Regions from separate parts of the Gardnerella swidsinskii genome, predicted to be linked through region 2. Evidence: riboswitches for the same ligand, from Rfam matches in the RefSeq annotation. Region 2 holds a riboswitch; each other region holds the start of a gene.
What was found. A riboswitch is a leader RNA that binds a small molecule or an ion and turns the genes downstream of it on or off. The one in region 2 is predicted to bind thiamine pyrophosphate.
Positions count from the first base shown of each region.

Region 1: another riboswitch for thiamine pyrophosphate. It lies ahead of K9E37_RS00025 (ABC transporter permease); the one in region 2 lies ahead of K9E37_RS00535 (hydantoinase/carbamoylase family amidase).
Region 3: another riboswitch for thiamine pyrophosphate. It lies ahead of thiC (phosphomethylpyrimidine synthase ThiC); the one in region 2 lies ahead of K9E37_RS00535 (hydantoinase/carbamoylase family amidase).

Region 1 is NZ_CP083176.1:4,097-13,902, forward strand. It holds gene mfd (transcription-repair coupling factor) at 1-102, shown strand, start outside; gene K9E37_RS00015 (ABC transporter ATP-binding protein) at 140-877, opposite strand; gene K9E37_RS00020 (ABC transporter substrate-binding protein) at 1,028-2,026, opposite strand; gene K9E37_RS00025 (ABC transporter permease) at 2,194-3,009, opposite strand; TPP riboswitch at 2,999-3,123, opposite strand; gene eno (phosphopyruvate hydratase) at 3,334-4,629, shown strand; gene K9E37_RS00035 (L-lactate dehydrogenase) at 4,824-5,738, shown strand; gene folK (2-amino-4-hydroxy-6-hydroxymethyldihydropteridine diphosphokinase) at 5,996-6,496, shown strand; gene folP (dihydropteroate synthase) at 6,550-7,689, shown strand; gene K9E37_RS00050 (FtsB family cell division protein) at 7,880-8,353, shown strand; gene K9E37_RS00055 (DUF501 domain-containing protein) at 8,448-9,806, shown strand, end outside.
Region 2 is NZ_CP083176.1:124,539-134,344, reverse strand. It holds gene K9E37_RS00570 (tetratricopeptide repeat protein) at 1-2,091, opposite strand, end outside; tRNA gene K9E37_RS00565 (tRNA-Gly) at 2,293-2,368, opposite strand; gene K9E37_RS00560 (thiazole synthase) at 2,512-3,279, opposite strand; gene thiF (sulfur carrier protein ThiS adenylyltransferase ThiF) at 3,269-3,892, opposite strand; gene thiS (sulfur carrier protein ThiS) at 3,893-4,090, opposite strand; gene allB (allantoinase AllB) at 4,164-5,540, opposite strand; gene allW (allantoin permease) at 5,542-7,026, opposite strand; gene K9E37_RS00535 (hydantoinase/carbamoylase family amidase) at 7,344-8,585, opposite strand; TPP riboswitch at 8,780-8,869, opposite strand; tRNA gene K9E37_RS00530 (tRNA-Val) at 9,112-9,184, opposite strand; tRNA gene K9E37_RS00525 (tRNA-Val) at 9,225-9,296, opposite strand; tRNA gene K9E37_RS00520 (tRNA-Cys) at 9,327-9,397, opposite strand; tRNA gene K9E37_RS00515 (tRNA-Gly) at 9,426-9,498, opposite strand.
Region 3 is NZ_CP083176.1:244,545-254,350, forward strand. It holds gene K9E37_RS01045 (hypothetical protein) at 1-198, opposite strand, end outside; gene pflA (pyruvate formate-lyase-activating protein) at 344-1,225, opposite strand; gene pflB (formate C-acetyltransferase) at 1,336-3,711, opposite strand; gene K9E37_RS01060 (NAD+ synthase) at 3,829-5,541, opposite strand; gene K9E37_RS01065 (MetQ/NlpA family ABC transporter substrate-binding protein) at 5,763-6,596, shown strand; gene K9E37_RS01070 (methionine ABC transporter ATP-binding protein) at 6,802-7,650, shown strand; gene K9E37_RS01075 (methionine ABC transporter permease) at 7,653-8,333, shown strand; TPP riboswitch at 8,398-8,503, shown strand; gene thiC (phosphomethylpyrimidine synthase ThiC) at 8,501-9,806, shown strand, end outside.

The DNA of each region.
Region 1 (9,806 bases), 120 kb from region 2:
ATTGTTCCAGCTCCTTTTGAATCTTCACTCGGGTCTGGTTCAATGAGTGAATCAGATATTCTTAAGTGGTCTAAGCAATTACTTGAAGACTTAGCGTGGTGATTTGTAATATCTGTTGCAATATAAGTGTTAAAAATATTTATTGCAATGCCATGCGTAGTTCGTCTTCTATTTCAACGTGATTATTTGGACGCTTTTGTGCATCAAGTTGGCTTCGATCAATATTCCAGTTTTTCTCAATAATTCCGTCTTTGATCATAAGAATTCTGTCAGAAAGTCTTACTGCTTCGGAAATATCGTGCGTGACCATTATCGTGGTCCAGCCATGTTTTTGCCTTAGATTATCAAGCAAATCTTGCATGTCTAAACGAGTTAAAGCGTCTAATGCTCCGAAAGGCTCGTCTAAAAGTAGTAATTCAGGATTATGAACTAAAGCTCTAGCTAATGAGACTCGTTGGGCTTGACCACCTGAAAGTTCTGATGGCCATTTCGAACCATAATTATTAAGTTGCATATCGTTAAGAGCTTTTTCTGCAATAGATTTTAGTTCTGATTTGTTTCCTTGCATGCCGAAAACTACGTTCTTACTTACTGTTAGCCATGGTATTAATCTTGCATCTTGGAAACCTATTGCTTGATGTTGTGTGACGTTTATTGTTCCAGAATCAGGTTTGATTAATCCTGAAATAACTTTAAGAAGAGTGGTTTTTCCGCATCCTGAGCGTCCTATTAGAGATACGAATTCGCCTTTTTTAATATTTAGATTTATATCTCGTAATATTTTAGCGTTATTTTTAAAAGTCACGCCAATATGTTCTAGAGTAACGCAGTAAGAGTTATCTTTAGTCTCATAGTTTTCTTCTATTTGAGTGTTCATATTTACTCCTACTGCGTTGCTTTAAATCATGTTTATATAATCTTGTTATATAACTTTGTTTTAATTTTGATTAATCAGTTATATATTATTTTATTTTGATATTTTATTTTGTTTTTTATGAATATGTGTTTTATGGATAAATGAATTAATTTACTTTGTGCAATCCATTACAGAATCTTTCAAATTCTTTGGAGCTTGCTTAATTAAACCATATTTCACGTATTCTTTGGCCTGAGTTTCCATCATTTTCAAACCTTTTTCATCGATTGGACGAATAGTTGGATTGTCAAACTTTTCAATTTGCTTAATAATAGTTTCGCTTGCTCCGAGCTGCTTGTAAGCGTTTCCAATAACATTGTTTTCTTTATGAGACTTTTCTGCTTCGCGAACAAGAGCCTTGTACATCTTCTTAACAAGATCTGGATGCTTTTTGGCAAAGCTCTTAGAAACAATGTGAATAGTAACGTTCATATTGCCGTACTTTTTAGCATTTACAAGCAATTTTGCGCCTGGAGTTGTCATTGCTGCAGCAAGATTCTGATCGAATGAGGAAATTGCGTCAATCTGTCCAGAAGTAAATGCTGCCTGGAAGTTCTTAGGGCTCATCTCAACTTTGTTAACTTTAGAAACGTCTAAACCGCTTTTATCAAATGCGCGGTGAAGCATGTAATCGCCAGTGTCACCGTTGTGAATAATAGCAACTTTCTTACCATATAAGTCTTTTAGTGTTTTCACTCCGCTTTTTGCGGATGCAACGATTCCTTGAGAATCACCATTGTAATATTCGAGCGCAAAAGCTACCCATGGCTGTCCTTCAGCAATCAAATCAATGAAGCGTCCAGTTCCAGTAGTTGTAGCATCTGCATTTCCGCTCATCACAGCAGTAAGACCGTCAACTGGAGTGTAAGGACCAGTGTAAGTTACTTTAGATTTTCCAAATTCTTCTTGAAGGAATTTCTCATTTTTCAAAGTAGTTAGATAATTTGCTGTAGAAAGATAAGCAACTCTCATAGTTCCAGCATCTTCTTTTGAAGAAGCGTTTGATGATTTTTGTGAGCTTCCGCAAGCTGCAAGAGATACAGTTGCACAAGCAGCGCAGATTAATGCAATAATGCTCTTTTTAGAAAATCGCATTTTTAAATTGGCCATGATATACAGCTCCTTTTGTTTGTTGTTTTGTTTGTTGTTTTGTTTATCTGTTGTTTGTTTGGTTGTTGTTATTTGGTTGTTGAATCTAAATATTGACTAATTCTTAAAAAGCAATTTAATGCATTTTAAAAAGTAGTTAACTTTAGAAAAATGTTGATATTACTAGATTATTGGCGTGATTTTTTATTTAATCTGCGTTCAGGTATAAGAAGATACTCTAATATGTTTGCAGTAAGCTCAGATCCAAGACCTGCAATTGCGTACATAATAACGCATGCCATCATTTGATCTGGTCTAAAGAATTCTTGTGCTCTTGAAAGAATGTATCCAATTCCAATAGAAGAATTAACTGTTTCGCAAGTCACTAATGCAACCCATGCTACAGATATTGCAAATCGCAAACCTGTCATAAAACTTGGAAGTGTGCCGCGAAGCAAAATAGATATAAAAATAGTAGATTTTTTAACGTGATAAACCTGCGCTAATTCAAGAAGTTTTGAATCAATATTACGAACTCCGTCGCGAATATTAACGTACATAGGTCCAAAAACGCCAACAGCTATAAGTGCTATTTTCATCGTTTCATCTATTCCGAGGAAAATTATTAATATTGGAGCTAAAGCCGGGAATGGAATTGACCTCAACATGTGGCTTGGTTTATCAACTACAATATTGCCAAGCTTACTGCCTCCTGCAAGTATTCCTGCTGGAACAGCAAAAATAATTCCTAACAAAAGTCCTAAAAGAACTCGTAAAATACTTATTCCTAAGGATTTTAATAATATGCCTTCGTTGTTTAAATCAATAAAAGCTTGTATTACTTCATATGGGGATGGCAAAGAACGGTCTTCGGTTGGAGAAAGAGTTGTGAAAAACCACAAAACCAAAATGAGGATAGTTGAAATCCACACTTTACATGAAGATACCGCTTTAAATGCAATCTTCAATATGTTCTTCGCTTTATTAGGCGAACTGTAAGTCATGCGACAATCCCTTCGATAGTTTTAGCTATATCAGGTTCAACGAGTGTATTCTCAGCGCAACACTATATGTATTGTTGTTTGGCACGATGTAGTTGCGCACCCCGTGTCTGAGGTCATTATCACTTAAGGGTATGGACAAGTATATTTTAAATCGATATTTATAAACAATATTGCTTAAAAATATACAATTGGCTCATATGACTCGAGTTGAATCAAAATATTGTGAACGTTCACGGCATAAATACGCTGGTACTCAATATAACGTCCATAAAACGCACTAGTCTTAAAAGAGTCATCACAACCCATAGGTATAAAGGAGTAGTTGTGGCAGCTATTGAAAGCGTATATGCACGCGAAATTTTGGATTCTCGTGGAAATCCTACTGTTCAGGTTTATTTGGAGACCGAAGATGGCGCTCAGGGTATTGGTTTAGTGCCTTCTGGTGCTTCTACTGGTGAAGCAGAAGCTTGGGAGCGTCGCGATGGCGACAAGTCCCGTTATCAGGGCAAGGGCACGTTGGAAGCTGTTAAGGCTGTCAACGAAGTAATCGCTCCTAAGGTTATTGGCATGGATGCCACCGATCAGCGCGCTCTTGATGAGACGATGATCGAGCTTGATGGCACGCCAAACAAGGGCAAGCTTGGTGCTAACGCAATTCTCGGCGTTTCCCTCGCTGCTCTCTACGCCGCTGCTGAGTCTGCTCAGCTTCCGTTGTACCGCTACATTGGCGGCACCAATGGTCACATTCTTCCAGTTCCAAACATGAACATCATGAACGGTGGTGCTCACGCTGATTTTGCAACCGATATTCAGGAATACATGATTTCTCCATACGGTTTCGCAACCTACAGCGATGCTTTGCGCGCTGGTGTTGAGGTTTATCACACCTTGAAGAATGTTTTGAAGAAGGAAGGCTTGGCTACTGGTCTTGGCGACGAAGGTGGCTTCGCTCCAAAGATGAAGTCCAATGAGGATTCCTTGAAGTACATCATGGATGCAATCGCAGCCGCTGGCTACGAGCCAGGCAAGCAGATTGGTATTTCTCTTGACGTTGCTTCCTCTGAGTTCTACAACAAGGAAACTGGTAAGTATCGTTTCGATGGCGAAGAGCGCGAATCTGCTTACATGCTTGATTACTACGAGAAGCTCATCAACGAGTATCCAATCGTTTCCATTGAAGATCCATTCCAGGAAGAAGGATGGGATGATTGGGCAGAAATCACCAAGCGTCTTGGTGATCGTTTGCAGTTCGTTGGCGATGACTTGCTTGTCACCAATCCAAAGCGTTTGGCTAAGGGTATTGAGCTTGGTGCAGCTAACTCCTTGCTCGTGAAGTTGAACCAGATTGGTTCCGTCACCGAAACCCTCGACGCTATTGAGCTTGCAACTAAGAACGGCTTCACTTCTATGGTTTCCCATCGTTCTGGCGAGACTCCAGATACCACCATTTCTGATCTTGCTGTTGCTAAGAACACTGGCCAAATCAAGACTGGTGCTCCTGCTCGTGGCGAGCGTATTGCTAAGTACAACCGCTTGCTTGAGATTGAGGAAGAGCTTGGTTCTACCGCTCAGTATGCTGGTTACAGCGCATTCAAGGCTTGCAAGAAGTATATGAAGTAACTTTTAGTTTTAAGTAACTTAGTGGCTTCTTGAGTCTTTGAGTTTTAACGGTCAGTCGTGTTTACGGCTGACCGTTTTTCGTATATTTTAGCGATTTTTTGAAAAAATATATAAATTTTTCTAACATTACTTTTATTCTCATCAAAATAGTGCTATTTTTTATGGAAAACTAAAAACGGAAGGAGATGTTTCATATGAGAAAAGTAGCAGTTATAGGCATGGGAAACGTTGGTGCAGCAGTAGCGCATCAACTTGTTGTTGGCGGTCACGCTGATGATTTGTATCTTTATGATACTAATGAGGCAAAGGTGAATGCCGACGCATTGGATTTTGAAGATTCAATGGATAATGTGCCTTTTAACGTTAATATTACGGTTAATGATTATGAAGCATTAAAAGACGTAGAGGTAATCGTAAGCGCCTTGGGTCATATAAAGCTTTTAGACGTTCCTCATCCAGATCGTTTTGCAGAGCTTAAGTATAATCGTAAGGAAGTTGCAGAAGTTGGTGCAAAGATTAAGGCTTCTGGATTCCACGGTGTTTTAATCGACATAACAAATCCTTGCGACGCTATTTGCCAGCTTTACAAGGAAGCTACTGGTCTTCCTTACGAAAAGATTATTGGAACTGGCACTTTGCTTGATTCTGCGCGCTTGCATCGTGCAGTAGGCAAGTTCTTTGGCGTGCATCCAAAGGCTGTTAAGGGATATAGCTTAGGAGAGCACGGTGATTCGCAATTCGTTGCGTGGTCTACTGTTAAGGTCTTTGAGCAGCCTATAACAGAGCTTATTAAAGAAAAGAACATGGATTTAGACGTTATTGATGAGGAAACTCGCGAAGGCGGTTTTACTGTGTTCTACGGAAAGAAGTACACAAACTACGGTATTGCTGCTGCTGCAGTTCGTTTAGTGGATGCAGTTCTTTCGGATTCTAAAGAGCAAATGCCTGTTTCAAACTATCGCGAAGAATACCATTCTTATCTTTCTTACCCAGCAATTGTTGGTAGAGAAGGAATTGTTAAGCAATGCCAGCTTGATTTGACTCAAGAAGAGTTGCAAAAATTGCAACATTCTGCAGATACAATTTTGAGTAAAGCTCAAGCAAAATAGATAAGTCAAAAATAAAATAACTAAAAAATACTACTTTTGAATCTAAAATATTTTACAGATTTTAGATAAAAGCGTATTGAAAAATGTCGTTGTAGGTTTGATTGCTCTTCAAGAGTATTGAATTTACAGCGACATTTTTGTTATAAAAATTTTTGATATTAGCTTATTTATTATTTGAATTTATAAAGTTGGCTAGTCCTAACTGTTCATGATATATACTTTTAACTATAAATTGAATTATTTTTTTTGGGGGAAATATGATTTCTAGTGCATACATAAGTGTTGGAAGTAATATAGGTGATAGATTACTTAATTTGCGTCAAGCTGTTTCGCTATTGAAGCAAAATTCGCATATAAGCAATATTATCGTTTCTTCAGTGTATGAAACTGAACCAGTTGGTGACGTAGTGCAAGACAGTTTTTATAACATTGCTTTACGCTTGGACACTGATTTAACAGCTTTTGAATTGCTTGATTTTATTCATGATATTGAACAGCGTCTTCACAGAAAGCGCATAGTTCGTTGGGGTCCTCGAACAATCGATTTAGATATTATTGATTTTGGTGGTCAAACTATAAAAAGTGAAAATCTTACGATTCCGCACAAAGAAAGAGATAATCGCAGATTCGTATTAGTTCCTTTGCTTGAAATAAGCGCAGACGATGCTAATTATCATGAGCTCATCCAAGATAAGCTTAATAAAACTAGCGACACTAATTGGATTAATATTATTGAAAGTAGCGAAGTTTTTAATTAGTTTGGAATATAAATTTAGTTTTAAATATGAGGTTTTAGAAAGAAAGAATACAAATGCGAATTATTGAAAGCGATTTGGAGAATGCGTCTTCTAAAAGTATTGCAGATATAGCGTTGCTGCAGGATCTTTGTGTAAATCAAAAAATTTTATGCACGTGGGAAAATATTAGCGAAAACGATTTAAGCAAAGTAGCTGATTTTCTCGATCATTTTGATACAGCTATCAAAGTTTCCGAGTCTTCTATTGACTTCATTTTGCCGCTTATTGCTCTTAAACCTTTTATGCAAGAGTGCGAAAAAGCATGGTACGAAGATCAAGAATTACTTGCAAGTTTGCGCTCGCTATTAAAGCAAAAAGCAATTGTGTGGAATGCAGGGCGATTCTGCTTTGATACACTTGACAAGCCGATAGTTTACGCGATTTTGAATATTACTCCTGACTCATTCTATGATGGCGGCAAGTACCAAAGTGAAGACGAAGTAAATAGCCATATTAAAGAAATAGTTGAAGCTGGTGCTGATGTTATAGAAGTAGGCGGTCAAACTACAAAACCTGGCGGTTATTTAGAAATTACTCCAGAAGAGGAAATAAGTCGCGTTATGCCTGCTATTAAGTATATTCACAAAAATTATCCTCAAATTGCTGTAGCAGTAGACACTTACAAGTTACCTGTAATGGAAGCTGCAATTGAAGCTGGCGTAGATATTATAAATGATGTTCGTGCGTTTGATTCTCCAGAAAAAGTAAAGCTTATGGCAGATTCTAACGTTGGATTAGTAACAATGCATAGCAATAGAGATACAGAATATGACAATTTAACAAAGGTTATGTGTCAATTCTTTAGCGATAATTTAAAAATGCTTGTTGATGGAGGAGTTGACTTAAATAGGATTATTCTTGATCAAGGAATTGGCTATGCAAAGGTTGCTGATGGTGAACAAGATTATGCAATGATGCGCAATATTAATCAATTGCATCGTTTTGGTCGACCAATACTGGTTGCGATTTCTAGAAAAGGCTTTGGTAAGAAGCTTTTTAATTTAGATAAAGAAGATCGTTTGCCTGTCACTTTAGTTGCAGAAACAGCGATGTTTATGGCTGGTGGACGTGTAATACGTGCTCATGATATTGCAGAAACAAAGCAATTAGTTGAAATGATCGATGTTATTAATAGAAATTACTGGTTTAAGTAGAAAAATTTGAATATTTTTTTGCAGTTTTGTTCGTCAGTTTTTTTAATTTTAATAACGAATAAATGTGAGTTACTGTAAATGTAGCGTGACTGTAAATGTGGCACAACAGCATTTTGCATCTAAAAGCGCGTAAGATACTAGCGGAATGTATGATGTTTTCACGTCGAATACATCAAGTAATTTAGAGAGTATGGTTATGAAAAAGCGTCGTAAAACAGCATTAGGTGAAGATGTAGCACCATTGCAACAGCGTCGACTACTTTCAGGACCACTTGTGTTTTTATTTATGGTTTTTGTAGTTACTGTTGGTTCAATTGAGTGCATTTCAACAGTTAGAAATTATGCGTTAAGCTTATCTGAGCTTCATGCACTTCAGCGTGAAGAAAGTGATTTACGTGAACAAAAACGTACGTTGGATAATAATATTGACCGATGGAAAGACAAAGCATACGTTACCGCTCAAGCTAGAGATCGTCTCGGTTTTATTTTTCCCGGTGAGCAGGCTGTTCGCGTAGAGCATCCTGAAGCAGTAACTGGAAAAGTTCCGAATGAATTTGCTCAAGAAAATAGCGAAACTAAGACTCATTCAGTCTTGCCTTGGTATAGTGACTTAATGTATGCAATACATAAAGCAGACAAACCAGATACTGTGCCATCCTTATAACATATAAACTGATAAAGTAAAAGATTATTTATTTGTAAAACAGCTTTAACAGGAGTAGAAACGCATGGCTAGCAGCCAAGAAAGTTCAGATAAAATGCAGAACAGTAATAAGAAATATATTCCAGAAGAAGCTGTGAAACGTTTATTTACTACACCTGCAAGTGATGCTGAGCGTACAATTGTTGAAAAGCAACTTGGAAGATTCCCTAGAGGAATGGTAGCTGTTGGTGCGCGTTGCGTTTGTGGTAGACCTCTTGCTGTTATTACTAGACCATGTTTAGAAGATGGCACACCATTCCCAACTACATGCTACCTTACCTGTCCTGAAGCTGTAAAAGCGGTGTCTCGCGTAGAAGCAGACGGTATTATGCGAGAATATAACGAGCTATTGCAATCGGACGAAGATCTGAAGAAACAATATGAGCGTGCGCATAAGTATTATTTGGAATTCCGTCATGAATTAGCTGTGTCTTTGGGGGATAGTGAAGAGCATATTAGTCAGATGAGCGCTGGTGGAATGCCAGTTCGTGTTAAATGCTTGCATGCTTTGCTTGCGCAAACATTGGTAATGGGCAAAGGTGTAAATCCTATTGGTGATATGGTGTTAGAGCGCATTAAAGATGAGTTTGATCCTAGCGTGTGCCGCTGTACTACTCCGTGGAGCGATGATGCATATGCTACTGAAACGGAAGTTGTTGTGGAAGACGAAACGATTGCAAAAGATAAAACTGCAGAGGGCGAAGCTGTGAAAAGTGACACGACTACTTGTGCAGAAAAAACAGTACAGGTTGCCGCAATTGACTGTGGTACGAATTCTATTCGACTAAAAATTGCGCAAGTTTCTGAGCATGGAATGAAAGATATTGTGCCTCGTATGCTTCGCGTCGTTAGACTAGGTCAGGGAATTGACGAAACTCATCGTTTCGCAGATGACGCTTTGGAACGAGTGAGGGAGGCTGCGCACGAATTTGCGCAAGTTTTGAAAGAACATCCAGTTGATGCGATTCGTTTTGTGGCAACTTCAGCTACACGAGATGCTGAAAATCGTGAGATTTTTGAACAAATGATGATTGATGAGCTTGGTGTTCGTCCTGAAGTTATTAGTGGTACTGAAGAGGCAGCTCTTAGCTTCCTTGGTGCAACAAGCGTTGTGTCTCGCGATGAGTTGCAGCCACCGTATCTCGTAGTTGATTTAGGTGGAGGTTCTACTGAGTTAGTGCTTGGAGGGGATGGGGACTGCTTGCCAACGCACAAGGTTTCTGCGGCGTACTCCATGAATGTTGGTTCCGTTAGAATGACGGAAAGGCATTTGCATACTGATCCTCCTACTGAAGAGGAAATTCAAGCTGCGATTGAAGATATTGACAAGCATATTGATGACGCTTTCAAAGTTGTCCCTGCAGGGCGAGCTCGTACTATTATTGGCGTTTCTGGAACTGTGACAACTATGGCT
Region 2 (9,806 bases):
AGACTTATCCATGCTGTTTTCGGACAGTTGATTTTCGTTAGAATCTGCGTTTGTGTCTGTTTCTGAGTTTAATTCTTGGCTGCTTGCGCTCGCATGCATTGATATGACATTATTGTTTGTCTTGTTTGCGTTACTAATATTAGTCTGCTGCATTTCTTGCAATTTAGACGGGTCTCCATGAATGTCACCGTCTTTTGGATCTCCTTTTGGCTTGGATGAATCATTATTTGCAGCGTCACTATTCATAACGTTAAGCGCATTAAGAGTACGATTTACAAGATTGTTCATAGCATTGTTTTGTGCTGTAACCATCTCTTCTAAGCCTATTGAATCTAAGCGTATAGAAACATTTTTTACTTTACCGCTTGCTCCAAAAGCTAGAGTAGACATTATCATTCCAACTTGAAGATTGTAGTTTGTAGCTAGTTTTTCTTTATCGTCGTCGTTCAGATTTTTCCAAGATTTATCCTCATTAGCGTAAGCTACAGATGGCATAAGTGCAGCTCCAGCTGTAGTAAGGTTTATTGCCACGTTACCATCTTCTAAATTAGATCGGAATTCCGCGTCAAAACGGAACGGCAAGTATACACTTCTAATAAGATTAGAAAGACGCTGCCTATAGGACCATTCACTGTCGTTATCTATCTTATTGAAATACTTATCGTTATTTTTTACCTGCTTTGCTCTTCTCCACATGTGCAAAATAGGTCTTATTTTGTCGTCCATCAGAGGATTGCCAAAAAATTGCATACCTATTGAACCGCTTGCTGCAAAAGCAACATCTTTAATCATTGCCATGTCGATTTGTGATGCCTGCTCTTCTTTTATAGTATTTTCGCAAGTTTTTCCTCCCATAATGGAGTTAATTTGCAGACAATCATAAATTGAATATAAACGGTTAATAGCGCCTTCTATTTTAAGTACTTTGAGTGCAGCATTTGGTTCCAAAGCATCATCCCAAAGTAAGTAGTTTGCTTCTGTTTGCTGAGATTTTTGCATGTGTAGGCGTTCTGCACCATGCACTGCTTCCAGGCTGCGTTCTGTTTCTAAAGCTCCAGTTGAGCGCATTAATTTTTCAAAATATTCTTCTAAACCTGAAACTCTTAAATTTTCTTTTTTCGCTATTTTTATGTCTTCTACACTTCTTCGTATTGCTCCTAAAGGTGCTTCGTGTTCTAGTCTGCGAAGTATATTGCTGTAACCAAATCCAGTTAAAGACTTGTGCATGTCTGGAATGAATAATGCTGCAAAGAATGCTATTGTTATTGCATTTCTGTATGTAAGATTGCATCGTAAGTTTTCTGGAAGTTTAGTTCGTAACTCTTCGAGAGTATAAGTTTTTTTAGTTCCGAACCCGTGTGAGATCCACGAACCGATTTTAATTAAACCGTTATCTTCTGAAAGTTGTAAAACTAAGTCTCCGTTTGATACGCAAAATACGTTTTCTTTTCTAATTTTTGAAAAAGTTTTAGAAAAGTGGTTTATTTTTCCGGCAAAAGTTTTAGAGCGTTGTTCTGGTTTTAACGCGCTTTTAGACTTACTGCTTTCTAAAGAAGCGAGAAAATCTTCTACGGTTGCGTCGCCATTTAAATAGGATTCTACGATATTATCCATATCATAGTCTGTATGTTTGGTGTATGTTTCGTCAAACGCTTCCGAAAATGCACATTTTAGAGTAATTTTTGTTTTTTTATATTGTTTTCCATAAAAACGGTGTAAATCTTTCAGTGAAGAATTATTTTTTTCTACAAATGAAAGTTGCGGTCTCATGTCTTGAATATCTTCGTAGCTAAGTTTGCTGCCGAGAAATATTCGCCCTTCTGAATCTGCTACTGCTAGTTGAAGGAATTTTCTTCCGTCTTCTTTAAATAATCCAATTGACGTGTATTCTTTTTTCTTGTTAAGTTGAACCCAGCCTAATTGATTGTTGATATTTGTTTGTGGAAAATCTTTAATAACGTACTTTTTAGCGCGCGACGAAATATCTATTGGATTGCCTTCTGACCACAACGAGTTAAGAGATTCTTGTAGTTGCAACATACTATCTTCCTGAGATTCTGAATTTTCAGTAGTTTGCATGTTGTTAGTCATAATCCCCATTCTTTCACTTTGCTTTGTGGCATGTGAGTTTTTGTTTTATATTTTTAGCGCACATAATGTGGCGTTTAATCACATTATTTTAGTATATAAGAAATTATGCATGTTATAAAATGCGCGACATTATTTATCGAAATTATTTCATCAATAGATTGCTAATAAGAGAATACGACGGCTTCGAATATTGAGAAAAAATGGAGCGGACAACGGGACTCGAACCCGCGGTCTCAACCTTGGCAAGGTTGCGCTTTACCAACTAAGCTATGTCCGCAAACAAGTGAATACCTTATATCATTTTCATAAAAAGTGCAAATTAGGTATGTCGCAAGCCTTACAAGTACTGGCTGCACTTGTAAGGCTTACTTGTTTCAGATTTTCAGTGTTTTAAGTTGAAGACTTATTTTATTTGTTTGCTTACTTGCTTTCGTCATCGCGCTTTGGAGAAGATGGTGTTGCACCTTTTTCAAGCACTCGACCAGGGCCTGCAAGATAAGCTGCGCGGCCTGCTTCAATACCAAGCTTGAATGCTTTAGCCATAAGCACAATATCGTTTGCAGTAGCAACTCCAGTATTTGCCATTACAGCTGCAGCACCCATTTCCATTGCTTCAGCAGCCTGGCTTGGAACGCCAATGCCGGCATCGACAATAACAGGAAGATCGATTTCGTCGATAATAAGCTGAATAAACTTCTTAGTTTCAAGACCCTTGTTAGAGCCAATCAAAGAGCCGAGAGGCATAATTGCAGCAGCTCCAGCGTCGCGCATTGCCTTAGCAAAGTACAAATCTGGATACATGTAAGGAAGAACAGTAAAGCCTTCGTCAGCCAAAATCTTTGTTGCTTGCAAAGTAGCTTCATTGTTTGGCAACAAATACTTGCGATCAGGAATAATCTCAAGCTTGATGAAGTTTCCGCAACCCATTTCGCGAGCAATATGTGCAGTGTTAACTGCTTCCTCTACAGTTACGCATCCGCTAGTATTAGGCAAAATGGTAACGCCTTCTGGAATATGCTTTAAAATTCCTGCAGCTTTCTCGCTATAGCGAATTGCTACAGTAATCATTTCAGCTTTAGCACTATTTACTGCGGCATCAATAAGCTCCTCAGAATACTTTCCAGAACCCAAAATGTATCGAGAAGTAAACTTCTTACCACCTAATTCTAAATAATCTTCATTCTCCATAATTTCCTCCATTTTTTATCCATTTCAACGCTTCTAACGCTTCTAAACTTGCGATAATCGAAACATAAGGCAAATACAAGCCTTCTTCAGGAGAAGACTTAAAATCACCTACTAAGCACACGTTTGAAAGATGCTTAATTTTTACGTTCTTAATATCTCCTAGTCCAGATAAGCCAGAAGCGGTAATAACATATTTGTTAGGATGATTCATGAAATAGTCAAGAACCATTGCTTTTGATTCGCGATTGTCGAATGCTTCAATAAACAAGTCGGAGCGCTCAGCAATTTCATCTAACGATTCTGGCGTAACTTTTTGTACGAAAGCTTCTACTTCAACGTACGGCAAAGTTTCATTAAGTCGCGCTTTAGTAGCATATACTTTGTGTTGTCCAATTTCGTTAATCGTATAATTTTGACGGTTTAAATTCGAATACTCGATACTGTCAAAATCGTAAATGTACAACTTTTTTACGCCGGCTCGCGCAAGCATCAACGCAATATTTGATCCTAAACCGCCGCAGCCAAGTATTGAAACTGATTGTTGAGCAAACAAATCATTATCTTCCTTTAGCTGACGTTTAAGAACTTTTGCGCGAATATCGTCACTTTCCATTCATCCTCCTCCCATAATGTTAAATACTTCAATTTTTGCGTTATCTTTAACTATGAAAGTTTCAAAATCTTTGCGTTTTACTAATTCACCATCAACTTCTATTGCAACAAAAGTACTGTCGTAGCCTTCGCGCTTAAGTAGTTCAAGTAAATTCTCGTTCTCAACATAATCCACAGTATCGTGATTAAGTTTCAGCACACTTACCTCCTTTCTATAGAATATGCTTTAAGTTTTGAATATTACGTTTAAATATTACGTTTAAAGATTCTACCTAATCCTTAGCTGGATGAAGAATAAACTTGCCCTTGAAGCCTTTGCAAACGCCATTTTCTTTGCTGTAAATTTCTTCACCGCGAAGTAAAGTTCTTACCACCTGGCAGCCAATAGTGCGACCAACGTACGGGCTGAACTTATTGCGATACTCAAGGTCTTCAGCTTTAAGAACATAAGGAGCATTTGGTTTAATGAATGCAAGATCTGCATCATAACCCAAACGTATGCTGCCTTTTCCTTTCAAATCAAAGCGTTTTGCAGAATTGCTAGAATTCAATGCCACAAATTGAGTTAATGACATTCCGCGCTTTTGCACAGCTTCATCAAAGAACACATCAACATCGTTTTGAACGCTACCAATACCACCCCAAGCTGTGAAAGCATCATCAGTTTGCTTCAAACTCAAAGGAGCTGGCGAATGGTCGGAAACAATGAAGTTAATAGAACCGTCAAAAACCTTTTCCCACAAGCCATTCTGGTTTTCCTTGTCACGAATTGGCGGAGTGCACTTAGCAATATTTCCAATCTCGTCAAGCTCAGAAGTGTCGAAATACAGGTAATGGTTGCAAGTTTCGCAGCTTACATCAACGCCATTCTTACGAGCGTCAGCAACAGCTTGAGCGCCTTCTGGTGAAGAAACATGAACAATATGAATTCTGCATCCAGTTTCTTTAGCAAAAAGACAAGCGCGCTCAATAGCTTCAACTTCAGTGAAAACAGGTCTGGTTGCTACGAACTCAGAAAGCTTTCTAGCTCCCATTTGATGAGCTTTCTTTCCAAGCTGGTCTGTAATAGGAGCGTTTTCGCAATGTATAATCAAAATTTTGCCGGTTTTTGCAATCTGCTGCATACCTGTGTACAAGGAGTAATCGTCGCAATTGTATAAATCAACTTGCAAATCCTTGTCGCCTGTAGTTCCAAGGAATGCCTTGTAATTAACAACACCTTGCTTATCTTGCTCGCATATTCCGCCATTGAGGTTTTGTGGCTCCAAACCACCAGTTTGACCAACGTCAACTTTTAGTTTTCCTTCAGCCTCTTTTAAAACTGCCTCAAATGATTTTCCATCAGTAGTAGCAGGAATTTGATTGCAAGGCATTTGCAGCATTGTAGTAATACCGCCTTTTGCGCCGGCAGAAGTTGCGGTTACAAAACCTTCCCAATCGTCGCGAACGCCGCCGCCTGGAGCATTAATATGAACATGAGAATCAACTTTTCCAGGAACAACTATTAAATCAGTCGCGTCAATAGTTTTTTCTGCTGCAAAGTTGCTTCCAAAAGCGGAAAACTTGCCGTCTTTAATTGCTATATCGGTTTTAGTTGCTTCATTATCGAATACAACCAAACCGTTTGTGATTACTACATCGTAGTTCATATTATTTCCTTTCTTTAGCCATTGTTGGCTGAAAAACTTTTGATAGTAATATTTGACACACGAAACCTACAGCGCATCCCACAATCCATGAGATTTGAGTAAGCGGTGAAAGTAGAGGAATTATCTGTCCGGAAAGAGCAAATAAAAGCCCAAGTATCGTAGAAGTGTAAGATATCCAGTTAGTTCCAGAATAAGCAGATTTTGACGAGCTATTTGTATCGTAATAAATTTGATCAAGATCAATATGCGTGCGCTTTACTACGTAATAGTCAGCAAGTAGAACACCTGCAATTGGGCCTAAAAGCATACCAATAAGATTCAAGAAGCCTGTAATATTAGCCATAAACTTCCACGGCATTAACACAGTGCTTACAAGAGCTGCAATAACTACGCCACGCTTATAATTTACAAATCGCGGAGCTAAAGCAGTTAGCTGGTATGCTGCAGGAACAATATTGCCAGTAGCATTTGTACAAACTGTAGTAAGTAGAAGCAACCCAGTAGCTATTGCAATTGCAGGAAGACTATCCCACTTGTTTATGATAACAAGAACATCTGTAATAGTTTCATGGTAAAAAAGCGATCCGCCCACTAAAATAACTACGCTTGTAAAGGCAAAAAGCGCGTAACTTAGCAAGAAGCTAGCAATTTGACCTTTTAGTTGAGCCATAGTTGACTTTGCATTTTGCGTAAAATCAGCAATAGAAACGGCAGGAGCAGCCCAAACGCCCAGTACAGAATTTACAACCATCATCATGAAAAGCCCAAGATCATAATTAGTTGGCGCTTGAACAGTAGCATGATACTGCATGATTGCAGATAATCCACCAGCGCAGCTAATAGCCCATACGCTCATGCAACCAAAAACAACGTAAATAAGTGGGCTTAATACTACAGTTAGCTTATTAAGAGTCTTTCCTCCACCTAAGCCAATCGCCAAGTTAAGCAACCAAAATATTGCGAAGGAAATAATAATAGGTATGTGCGAACCTACGAATGGTATTTTGTTTCCAAAAGTAAGAAACTCAGGGCAAATTTTGCCAACTAGAATCTCTAAAGCTTTCGCACCTATATATGTTTGAATGCCATACCAGCAGATTGCAGCAACTACTCCCCTAAGGAATCCTGGTAGCTGAGCGCCTGCTTTTCCGTATGTTGCGCGCAAATGCATAGAAAACGGTATGCCGTATTTGGAACCTACAACACCGTTAGCAACCATGACAATTGCTGTAAGAATTGCGCCAAGCATGATACCAATCATTACGTAAATTGGAGAGTATCCCATTAAAAGGAATGCGCCAACTGCAGCATAATTAGGAATATTGTGTACAGACTGCATCCACAAAGTGCAGAAATTAAGAGCGCTCATTGTGCGTTTTTCTTGCGGCTTTGGCAGTAAATCTTCGTTGGTGTAGCCGCGCTCGCGGTAACATTCCAAGTTTTTACTAGCTACTGGCTCATCTTTTAGCAGTTTACTAATTTGCATGCGCACCTCCTTACTTTTCTTGTTTGTAAATTTGATTCTTTTTTGTGTTTTGTGTTTTGAGTTTTTTGAAAGTAATAATCGCAACTTTGCTCAAAAATAAAAAAGATACGAAAGGATGTCGTACCCGTGGTGGTGCGCCCCTTCGTATCAGCCTCTTATTCGTGAATAAGCGTTGTACTCTCATTCGATATTCACTTTTCTTCGCTGCGGTTAACTAAGCAGTGAAGTTTGCATAGTATATGCCTTTTGCGTCCTTCCTAAATTTCCATTTCTTTTTGGTTTTCGTTTGGTTTTCGTTATCTTTTAGTTGGTTTTCGTTAGTCCTCATAAGCCAAACTATGCAGAGCATCTCGTAAAAGCTTTACCCCGTGAACAGCGTCTTGTGGATCTGTGTACTCTTCTGGAGCGTGACTAATACCATCTTTCGAAGGAACGAAAATCATTCCGGATTTTACAAACGGAGCAAAAATTTGCGTATCTTGACCAGCACCTGAATGCATGACCCTGTATGCATAACCTTGCTTATTAGCTTGATCTTTCAAAAGATTAATAATATCGTCGCTAAGTGGTGTAGGATCGTCAGACATCCACTTATCAATCTGCGCTGTAATGCCATAAGACTTGGCAGTTTCGTGAATGTCCTCGTCGAGTTCCTGCAAGAATTTATCAAGAAAAGCTTTATCTGTATGACGGCAGTTCATTGAAAAAGTAACTTCTCCAGGAACAATATTTACTTGATTTGGAACTACGCTGATTCTACCGAAAGTAAGTACCAGTGGGTCGCCTGCTTGCTTAGCTTTGTCAAGATTCTTGGCGATTATATGAGACATGCAATCTACTGCATCGTGCCTGTAGGACATCATTGTTGTGCCAGCGTGATTTTGTACGCCTTTAAGATGAATATCCCAACGATGCTGACCAGCAATGCTAGTGATAATACCTAAATCTTCGTGATTGCTGTAAAGCGTTGGTCCCTGCTCAATGTGTAGCTCAATCCAGGCTTCAAGATTTGCGAACTTAGGTTGAGTTGTTTGATAATTGAACCCAGCTTCACGCATTGCTGTTTCGAAAGGAACACCTTCACTGTCGCAAATATTTTCTACGTCCTCTTTTTTGGCTAGTCCGAAGAAATTCTTTGAACCCCAGAATACGTATGGGAAACGTGAGCCTTCCTCTTCTGCTAAGCAGATAATGCGAAGACTTTTCTTTGGCTTTCCATATCTAGTAAGTAAATTCTTAATTGCTAAATAGGCTGCAACTATTCCAAGTTGACCGTCAAAACGACCTCCTCTTGAAACTGTGTCAATATGCGATCCACAAGCTATTATGCTTTCTGGCTTTTCGCATCCTTCAACAGTTGCAATTAGGTTTCCAACTTGGTCGAATTCCACAGTCATACCGAGTTTTTCAAATCGTTGACGAAGAGCAAAAAGAGCCTGTTTCCAAGATTTTGTGTAAAGAGGTCGAGTAACTCCTTGTTCTCCTGGTTTTTCTGTGAATCCTGCAAGCCAGCTTATGGCTGATTCTATAGTTTCAGCACTTATGCTGCTATTAATCATGTGCAGTATTCCTCCTCACTTGTGCAAGTTTTCCCAAAAGTGACATTCAGGCGGATATTTTTTGGTTTTGGTGTTTGGTTTTTAGTTTTTTAGTTGTTTTTTTAAAAAACTTTTTAATTGTTTAGTTGATACTCGTGTAACTGCTACTACTTTGTGGCAACGCAAGATATCACGAAAATCGTGATAGAAAGAAATCACTTACTGTAATTGCTCCCTACGCATGTCTTAACAAAACAGGTTCAAAGGGTGTTTCTCAACTGTTTCCAGTACCCCTGCAATTTTCACTTGTACTCGGATGAGTATAGCACGATATTAAATGAACTCAAAATGAACATTTGCATGTGTGTTTCTGTGAAGAAATGATTGGTTGCTTGCTTGGTTGACTGGTTGGCTGGTTGATATGAGATATTGCTTCCATTTGTGGTTGCATGTATGTTCGGCTGCCAAAAATTTTCATATGTAAGTTAGGAAACAAAAAATAGCCAGATAACAAAAAACGCAGTGCTTCTACACTGCGAACATATTGTGGGTGATATAGGAATCGAACCTATGACCCCTTCCGTGTGAAGGAAGTGCGCTAGCCGCTGCGCCAATCACCCAAAATTTTTTTAATTATGCGTGAAAGGCAATCCTTTCGAGTGGGCGATACAAGGTTCGAACTTGTGACCCCTTCCGTGTCAGGGAAGTGCGCTACCACTGCGCCAACCGCCCAGGTTGTTTATTAAGCTTGAAGCTTAATCGAGGTGGGTACGAGAGTCGAACTCATCTATACGGCTTTGCAGGCCGCTGCCTAACCGCTTGGCTAACCCACCGTAAGGTCGAATAACTCATCGGACCTAGAGCGGACAACGGGACTCGAACCCGCGGTCTCAACCTTGGCAAGGTTGCGCTTTACCAACTAAGCTATGTCCGCAATGCAACTTTACTGAACAATGTCAGCGCCGAAGCACGAGTAACTACTATACCCGAAATATTCTCAAATGCAAGCCCTCGCCTATTTGGCGTGTCGTTTGGTGGTGTTTGCGTGTGTTGGTTGGATGTTTGTTATGCGTATGGATTGGAGCATTTGCGAGCGCAAGTGTTACTTTCTCAGTTGGTTAGCTGAGTTTTTAACGATGTTTTGCTTATTTGCGTTACTTTCTCAGATACTTGACTGAGTTTTTAACAGTGTTTTGCTTATTAGCGTTACTTTCTCAGATACTTGACTGAGAAAATAACGGT
Region 3 (9,806 bases), 120 kb from region 2:
AACAATAGATATTATTGGCACTTCAATAAGAAGTTTCTTATCGAAAGATGCAACAATGTTTATTGGCAATAAAATTATTGGCAAAATAACGAAAATAGTAAGCGCTGTAGCAAAACCAAACTGATCGTTACACCGCACAAAAACAGCTAACGCTAATGTAAAAGCTAATGCAATCCAACAACCTATTCTGCGCTTCATTGCGTATCCTTTCTCTAAAAAAGAGTATTTGTATAATTATACAAAAATCCTTCAAAAAAAACAATACGATACGCAAAGATTGCCTAAATTACAGTTACATTTTTGACGCAATTTAAATGCAGTCTAAATGCAATCTAAACGCAGTCTAGTACACAACAAAACCGTGATCTTTGAACTGGTTTACAACTCGTTCTTTAAGTGCTCTAGAAGGCCCTTTTTGATTCTCAAGAGGGTACGGAATCCTAAGCTCATGCCACTTTGGACGTCCTAGTTGATGGAATCCAAGCACGTCAATATGCTCAACAGCATCACCAAACGAATCGCAAATCTCGGCAACTTTTTCAACGTTTTCTTCACTGGAAGTCAAACCTGGAACAAGCACAAAACGCACCCAAATCTTCTTACCAGCCTTCGCCAAGCGCTGACCAAAGTCAATAGTTGGCTGAAGCAAGCCGCCGGTTACTTTTTTATACGTTTCTTCAGTTCCTGATTTAACGTCAAGCAAGCAAAGATCAATGTCGTCAATCATTTCATCTGTATAATTGCGATTCAAAAAGCCCGAAGTATCTAAGCAAGTATGAACGCCCATCTCTTTTGCAGCGCGAAATACTCTAGATACAAAAGCTGGCTGCATCATGGACTCGCCGCCAGAAAATGTGATTCCTCCACCTGTTGCTTTAAAAAGACTTTGATAGCGGTCAACTTTTTTAATCATTGCATCCAAATAGACTGGCTTGCCGTCACGCATTTTCCAAGTATCAGGATTTTGGCAATACTGGCAACGAAGTGGGCAACCGCTCATAAACACCGTCATACGAGTTCCAGGACCATCAACAGAAGTATTGATATCCCACGAATGCACAAATCCAATATCGCCAGTTTTAAGAGCAACTAAGCGATCTTTACGATCCAGCCCAATTGGCGACTCAAATCCAGAAAGTCCACCCATTAAAGTTTGGCGAGCATACTCTTTTGACTCCTTCAACATATGCTGAGTTGTGGTACGAAACGCTGTGTTTTCAGCCATCTAACTACCCTCCAAACTATTTATAAATAAATAATAAATAATATACGCAATTAACAAAAGCCGGGAGCGAAACTAGCCTCGCTCCCGGCGGTGTTTACTAATCAACCAAATCAGTCAGTAACTGAACCCTGGTGGAATGTACGAGAAATAACGTCGAGCTGCTGCTCCTTAGTGAGCTTTACAAAGTTCACTGCGTAGCCGGAAACTCGAACCGTCAAATGCGGATACTTTTCTGGGTGCTCAACAGCATCTTCAAGCTGTTCCTTACGCAACACGTTGATGTTTGCGTGGTACAAGCCGTGACCGTTGCCAGCATCCAAAATGCCAACCAAGTTGCTGATGCGCTCGTCTTCGTCACGACCCAAACCGTCAGGAGTAATGGTGTTCGTAAGCGAAATGCCGTCAAGAGCATCATCGTAATCAATCTTTCCAACGGAGAACATCGAAGGAAGCATACCGTGCGAATCCATGCCGTTTTCTGGGTTTGCGCCTGGAGCGTACGGAGTACCCTTCTTGTGACCGGATGGGAAGGAACCAGTGTTCTTGCCATACTCAACGTTAGAAGTAATAGTCAAGATGGACTGAGTTGGAACAGCATTACGGTACACAGGCAAACGCTTTACCTGACCCATAACAGTGCTTACAACCCACTTTGCTAAGTCGTCTGCACGATCGTCGTCGTTACCGTAAACTGGGAACTCGCCAACAGTCTTGTAGCCAACGATTAAGTCGTCGTCGCCGCCCTCGATGTACTCGTACTCGTGGCCTTCAGTGGTCTTAGCATCCTTGTTGTAGATTGGGTAAACCTTTGCATACTTCAAAGCAGCCAAGGAATCTGCAGCAATAGACAAGCCGGACATGCCGCAACCAAGCGTACGGTAGACTTCCCTATCATGCAAAGCCATTTCGATGGACTCGTAAGCGTACTTATCGTGCATGTAGTGGATGATATTCAAAGCCTCAATATAAGTCTCGGAAAGCCATTCCAAAGCCTTCTCGTAGTTAGCCTTAACCTTCTCGTAGTCGAGAGTGCCGTCAGCTTCTGGCTTGATTGGGTCAATAACACCCTTATCGATAACTTGCATGCCGGTCATTTCATCGCGGCCGCCGTTAATAGCGTAAAGCAAAGCTTTTGCAGAGTTCACGCGAGCTGCGAAGAACTGCATTTGCTTACCGACGCGCATTGGAGAAACGCAGCAAGCAATAGCAGCGTCGTCACCCCAGTGCTCACGAATGTCTTTATCGGACTCGTACTGGATTGCAGAAGTGTCGATAGAAATTCGTGCGCAGAAACGCTTATAAGCTTCTGGAAGCTTTGGATCCCAGAAAATAGTGATATTTGGCTCAGGACCAGGTCCCAAATGCTCAAGAGTCAAAGTGTTGAGCAAACGGAACGAAGTCTTGGTTACGAAAGTGCGGCCATCCTCGCTGAAGCCTGCATCGGACCAAGTTGCCCAGTAAGGATCACCAGAGAAGATTGCGTCGTAATCCTTAGTACGCAAGAAGCGCACAATACGAAGCTTCATAACAAGAGCGTCAATAATTTCCTGAGCGTCGGTTTCGTTAATTAAACCTGCCTTCAAATCGCGCTCAAAGTAGCAATCGAAGAATGCGGAAACGCGACCGAAGCTCATTGCAGCGCCATCCTGGCTCTTAACAGAAGCAAGATAGCCCATGTAAGTCCACTGAACAGCTTCCTTAGCGGTCTTAGCTGGACGAGTCAAATCCAAACCGTACTCGTTACCCAAGTTAATAAGCTGCTTCAAAGCCTTAATCTGCTCGTCATGCTCTTCGCGGAAGCGAATCCAATGCTCAATTTCGGTCTCGGTAAAATCGTTACGGTATGGAATCGAATCCTTGTCGCGCTTCTTAAACTCAATAAGCATGTTCACGCCGTAAAGAGCAACACGACGATAATCGCCAATAATACGACCGCGGCCGTAAGCATCTGGCAAACCGGTCAAAATCTTGTTGTGGCGAGCAATCTTAATATTCTTGGTGTAAACGCCAAACACGCCATCGTTATGAGTCTTACGGTAGACGGTGAAAATCTTCTTGATTTGAGGATCTACTTCCTTGCCAGCTTCTTTAATAGCTTGCTCAACCATGCGCCAACCGCCGTTTGGCATCATAGCGCGCTTGCAAGGCTCATCAGTTTGCAAACCGACGATTACGTTATCTACTTCTGGGCTTTCAATGTAGCCTGCTGGCATTGCGTCAATACCTGCTGGGATATGAGTTTCAACATCATAAACACGACGCTCACGTTCAACAGCTAAGTAGTTGTCGTCGAGATACTTCCACATGTGCTTCGTTTTTTCAGTGGCATTTGCCAAGAAACTTTCGTCACCTTCATATGGCGTATAGTTCTTTATTATAAAGTCGCGTACGTCAATGTCTTTCTTCCAATTGCCGTCAGTAAAACCATTCCACGCTTCGGTACGAAGATCCTCTTCACTGAGAACTGGCGCATCAACTGATGTCATGTTTAGACTCCTTTTGTACCCGCAACGCATCTTCACGCTGCCTTAATAACAATGTTAGAGCATAAGTAAACGCATACACGAGTAGTTTTGCAAAAAATCTAGTGAAATATATCACATTTATTCACGAAAAGCTGTGGTAACAGGCATTCTGCGATCCCTGCCAAAAGCAATAGCACTTACTTTTGGTCCAAGCGGATACTGCCTGCGCTTCCATTCTGCGCGATCAACTAAACGCATAACCGTGTCAACAGTATGCTCGTCAAAACCATCTTCAAGCAAATCCGCTCTACCATGAGCAAGCTCAATATGAGCCTCTAAAACACGATCAAGCAAATCGTACTCAGGTAAAGAATCAGAATCCTTTTGCCCTGGACGCAACTCTGCACTCGGAGGCTTAATAATAGAATTAACCGGAATAAGCACACCATCTTGCGGAGCTTTCGCTTTCGTAACTTCTGTTTGCTCAGAATCCTCATATCCAACAATTGGCAGCATACCAATGCCTACTCCAGCATTCGCAGCGCGATTCCTCCAACGAGAAAGTGCCCAAACGCGCGTCTTAAACAAATCCTTAATAGGAGCATACCCTCCTACCGCATCGCCATAGATAGTAGAATATCCGCAAGCAAGCTCCGATTTATTACCAGTTGCGAGCGCCAAAACACCGCGCGAATTCGAGTAAGCCATTACGATTACGCCACGAACGCGAGCTTGCAAGTTTTCTGCTGCAACACCTTCTAATGAAAGTTGCGATTGGAAAGCTTTAAAAAGCGGTTCAATTGGTTGCACATCATAGTGAGCGCCAATTCGCTCTGCTAAATCGCGCGCATCGTCTTTAGAACCGTCCGAAGAGTACATGCTTGGCATAGAAATGCCATACACATTTGCTCCACCGCAAGCATCGGCAGCCATAGTAGCTACTAAAGCAGAATCAATTCCTCCAGAAAGTCCTAAGCACACACCCTTAAAACCATTCTTACGCATGTAATCTCTAAGACCTACAACACACGCACAATACACTTCTTCGTCTGCGTCAAGTTTTGGAGCAATGCTTGAAACTTTCTGCTTTTTCAGCGAGTTATCAAAATCAACAAACGACAAATCTTCATCAAACATTGCCGAGCGTTCAAGTAAAGTTCCGTCAGCATCAACAACAAAACTTCCACCGTCAAAAACCAAATCATCTTGGCCGCCGACTTGGTTCACATATACGACTGGCGCATTGACTTCAACAGCGCGCTTTTGAGCCAAACTCAAGCGCACATGAGTTTTACCTTCCTCATATGGAGAACCGTTCATAGTTATTAGCGCATCGATACCAAGTTTTGCCAAACGCGCAACAGGACCGCCGTCTTGCCAAATATCTTCGCAAATAGCAAAACCTAGACGCATTCCATCTACTTCCAGCAGCTCACACTTATTGCCAGAAGAGAAAATACGAAACTCGTCAAAAACACCATAATTTGGCAAGAAATGCTTGTCGTATTGCAACACAGATTTACCTTCATGCAATACGAGAAGCCTGTTTCGAGGCTTTCCAGCAGACTCGTCAAAGCCAACAGTTCCAACTACTACGTAAAGCTCCCCCAAGCCTTCTTCCGCAAGTTTTGTTGCAAGCAAGTCTGCAGCTTTTTGTGCAGTTGTGCGGAACGTGGCACGCAAGGCGAGGTCTTCAATAGGATACCCAGTCAAAGTCATCTCAGGAAACACAACCATGCGAGCACCCGACTGCTTTGCGCGCGCAGCATACTTCAAAACTTTTTCAACGTTGCTATCAATGTTCCCAACGCAGGTATCTATCTGCGCTAACGCCAATCGCAAAAAACTCATACATTACAGTCTAGTAGATAGCTTCATTGCAAGTAAGCGACGTGTTGAAAAACTTATTTTTTCTCTTTCCACACTGCAAGTATGCGAATTATTAACACGTCATAAATAATACTAATAAGCAAAGTGTAGAATTATTGATTTTTCTCGCCTATATTGATAATTCGTTACTCGCGAAGGGGATTTAACTTTAAACAAATTTCACCGAACAAGGAGCAGGAAATATGCGAAAAATTAAAGTTATTGCATCAATTACAGCACTGGCAGCATTAGCGACTTTCACTTTAAGTGGCTGCGGTAGCTCAAAAGCAGGCGCAAAGGATGACAAGACCATTACTGTTGCAGCTTCACCTACCCCGCATTCTGAAATCTTAAATAAAGTTGTAAAGCCAATCTTGCAAAAAGAAGGCTACAAGCTAGTAGTAAAGGAATTTACTGACTACGTGCAGCCAAATACAGCTACTGAAGAAGGCGAAGTTGACGCAAACTACTATCAGCATTTGCCTTATCTTGACAACTTTAATAAGGAAAAGGGAACTCACCTTGTTTCAGTAGGTGGAATTCATTTTGAACCATTTGGATTGTATCCAGGAAAAACCAAGACGATTAAAGCATTAGCAAACGGAGCAACTGTTGCAGTTCCAAATGATCCTACTAATGAGGCTCGCGCATTGCTTCTTTTGCAAGATGCCGGATTGATTAAGTTGAAGAATCCAAAGGATATTAACGCTACTACAAAAGATATTACTGAGAATCCTAAGAATTTGAAGTTTAAAGAACTTGAAGCGGCAACAGTTCCTACTGCCATTAAGGATGTGGATCTTGCTGCCATGAACGGCAATTACGCTATTCAAGCTGGTTTTAACCCAACTAAAGACCCACTTACTTCAGAAAAAGTTGGAGGCATTGCGGCTAAAACTTATGAAAATATTATTGTAGTAAAGAAGGGCTCTGAAAAGTTTGCAAAAATCAAAGCCTTACTCAAAGCTTTGAAGACAAGCGAAGTGCGCGACTATATTACTAAAACTTACAAAGGCGCTGTGCTCCCTGTTTTCTAAAAAATACTCACAATGTAGCCACCTAATGCCGCATGTGTATGCTTCGTGTATGCTTTGCGGCATTATTTTATAAGCGTGTAATATACGTAATGTGCGTGCTGGTTAATAATCTAGTTAATGACGCTAGTTAGTAACTCTAGTTAGTAACTCTAGTTAGTAACGAAGTATATTTCACACAGAAAGCAATAATCTGTTAAGGAAAAGCATGATTCAGATCGAACATCTTCACAAAAGCTACGGCAAAGGTAGCAAAGCGAACGAAGCATTACACGACATTAATCTGACTATTGAATCGGGAGAAGTATTCGGAATCCTTGGTTCTTCTGGTGCAGGAAAGTCTTCGCTAGTTCGTTGCATGAATCTGCTTGAGCGACCAACTTCCGGCAAAATTATTATTGACGGAAATGATATTAGCGAAGTAAAAGATAAAGAACTTGCAAAAGTACGCACTAATATTGGCATGATTTTCCAGAATTTTAGCCTTTTCCAGCAGCGTACAGTATTGCGAAACGTCACTTTCCCATTAGAGCTGAATCACACTGCAAAAAAGGAACGAGAAGAACGCGCAAACTACTTACTTGACTTAGTTGGTTTACAAGATTTTGCAAACCGCTACCCTAGCCAGCTTTCAGGCGGACAGCAGCAGCGCGTAGCAATTGCACGAGCATTGGCGAATAATCCGTCGATTATGCTTTGCGACGAAGCAACAAGCGCACTTGACTCCACAACTACTGCGCAAATCCTTGATTTATTGAGCCGAATTAACCGCGAACTCAACGTAACGCTTGTTATTATTACGCATTCGCTGGCTGTAGCACGAAATATTTGCGACCGAGTTGCAATGATTGATGGCGGACGCATTGTGGAATTAGGTGACACTGATACGCTTTTTGCAAATCCACAAAGCGATATTTTGCGAACTCTTATTGCAGATGAAAAACAGGAAAATCATCGCGCTAAAATTACAAGCACGATTGCAAGCGAGCTTAACAATAAGCCAGAAAACGCACAAACAGACGAACAAACAAACGCGCTTACCAACGAGGTGAAATAACAATGTTAGAAGCTGCTACACAATTTTTTAACGACTACGGCAACTTACTTATTGAAGGCGTGCAAGACACACTCGTAATGACATCAGTTGCAACACTTTTTGCATACCTTATTGGACTTCCAGTTGGCGTACTTCTCATTACATCAAACAAAAAAGGCATTTGCCCCAACGCGCCAATTAACGCAGTTCTAGGCTGGATTGTTAACATCGTGCGTTCTGTGCCGTTTATTATTTTATTAGTTGCAATAATTCCTTTCACTCGTCTCATAGTTGGCACTTCTTTGGGAGTTCCTGGGGCTATTGTGCCTCTGGTGATTACGGCTGCACCATTCGTTGCTAGAGTAGTTGAACAATCTTTAGCCGAAGTTGACGGAAGCTTAATTGAAGCAGCACAAAGCTTTGGAGCAAGCAAATTGCAAATTGTTTGCAAAGTGTTGCTGTGGGAAGCTTTACCTTCGCTAATTCGCGGAGCTGCGCTTACATTTATTACGCTTTTTGGATTCTCCGCAATGGCTGGAACAGTTGGCGCAGGCGGACTCGGAGACATTGCAATACGATACGGATACCAGCGTTATCAATACGATGTGATGACAGTTGCTGTTATCCTTTGTATTATTCTCGTGCAGATTGTGCAAAGCTTGGGAGATTTTATTTCACGCGCAATCAATCATCACGAACGCTAAAGAAATTCGCAACATACCCACCACCAATTAAATGCACATAATCGTGTAAACTTGCTGGTAATTCGACATTTTGCAGGGGTGCTTTCGAAAGAAGGCTGAGATGGTATTAGTTTGCCTAACCCTTCGAACCTGTTAGTTAATACAACGTAGGGAGCAACGATTTTAGTATGACATCGAATTATCCGTACGCATCAATGCGTAATCAATTTAATCTAAGCGCCTGCTTTATTGCAGACCCACAAGCTTGTAATAATCGTCCGCTTACCGATATTGTCGATGATGCTTTGCGCGCTGGAGCGACTTTTATTCGTCTTCATTGCAACAATGAAAACGCTAAAGAAATCACTACTATTGCACGCGATATTGCACAAATCATCGAAGACAATAACAAATGCGATTCTGTAACTTTTGTTATCGACGAGCGTGTTGATGTCGTTTGGCAAGCTCGCAATCAAAGCATCAAAGTTGACGGAGTGCATTTAGCACAAAGCGACATGGAGCCTAGAGAGGCTCGCGCTCTTCTTGGCGAAGATGCTGTAATCGGCTTATCTGTTGAAACCGAAAGCTTAGTTAAAGTAATAAACGAACTTCCAGATGGATGCATTGATTACATTTGCGTAACAGCAATGCGCAATCCTGAAGAAGGATGCGAAAGCACTACTGCCGCTTACGAATTGGAAGCAAATCACACAACGCTGGACGAAGCGAAAATTAATACGATTTGTTCCGCAAGTGATTTTCCAGTTCTAGTTGGCGGAAGAACTGCACTCGACGATATCGATACAATCGCTCACACCAAGGCTGCAGGATGGTTCGTTTCTGAAGCATTGTATTCTTCAGAAACACCAGAATCAACTATGCGTGAATTTGTTGAACATTGGAAAGCTGTGCGAGGTGAAGAAAAGCACGGCTACGCTAAGCGAGTGATAGTTGCAGAAAATTCTGAATCAAAATCTTCAGAAACTCAAGAAAAGAAGCCAACTTTTATTAATGCGAAAGAAGCAAAGGATGCTGCGAAATTAGCTAAACAACAGCGAGTTGACGTTGCAGCTCGCGGATGCACTCAGCGCGATAAAGCTCATATTCGCAAAACAACTCCAGTTCATTTTGAGTATGAATATGGTTCTTATGATTTGGAAGTTCCTTATACGGAAATTAAGCTTTCGGATACTCCTGGCGTAGGTCCTAACCCGCCTTTTAAGGATTACAATACAGAAGGTCCAAAGTGCGATCCGAAGGAAGGTTTGGCTCCGCTTCGCCTTGACTGGATTCGCGACCGCGGTGACGTTGTGGAATATGAGGGTCGCAGGCGCAATCTTCAAGACGACGGCAAGCGCGCAATTAAGCGTGGTAAGGCTTCTAAGGAATGGCGTGGACGCACGCATAAGCCAATGAAGGGCGCGGATCATCCGATTACACAAATGTGGTACGCTCGCCACGGAATCACTACTCCGGAAATGCAATATGTTGCAA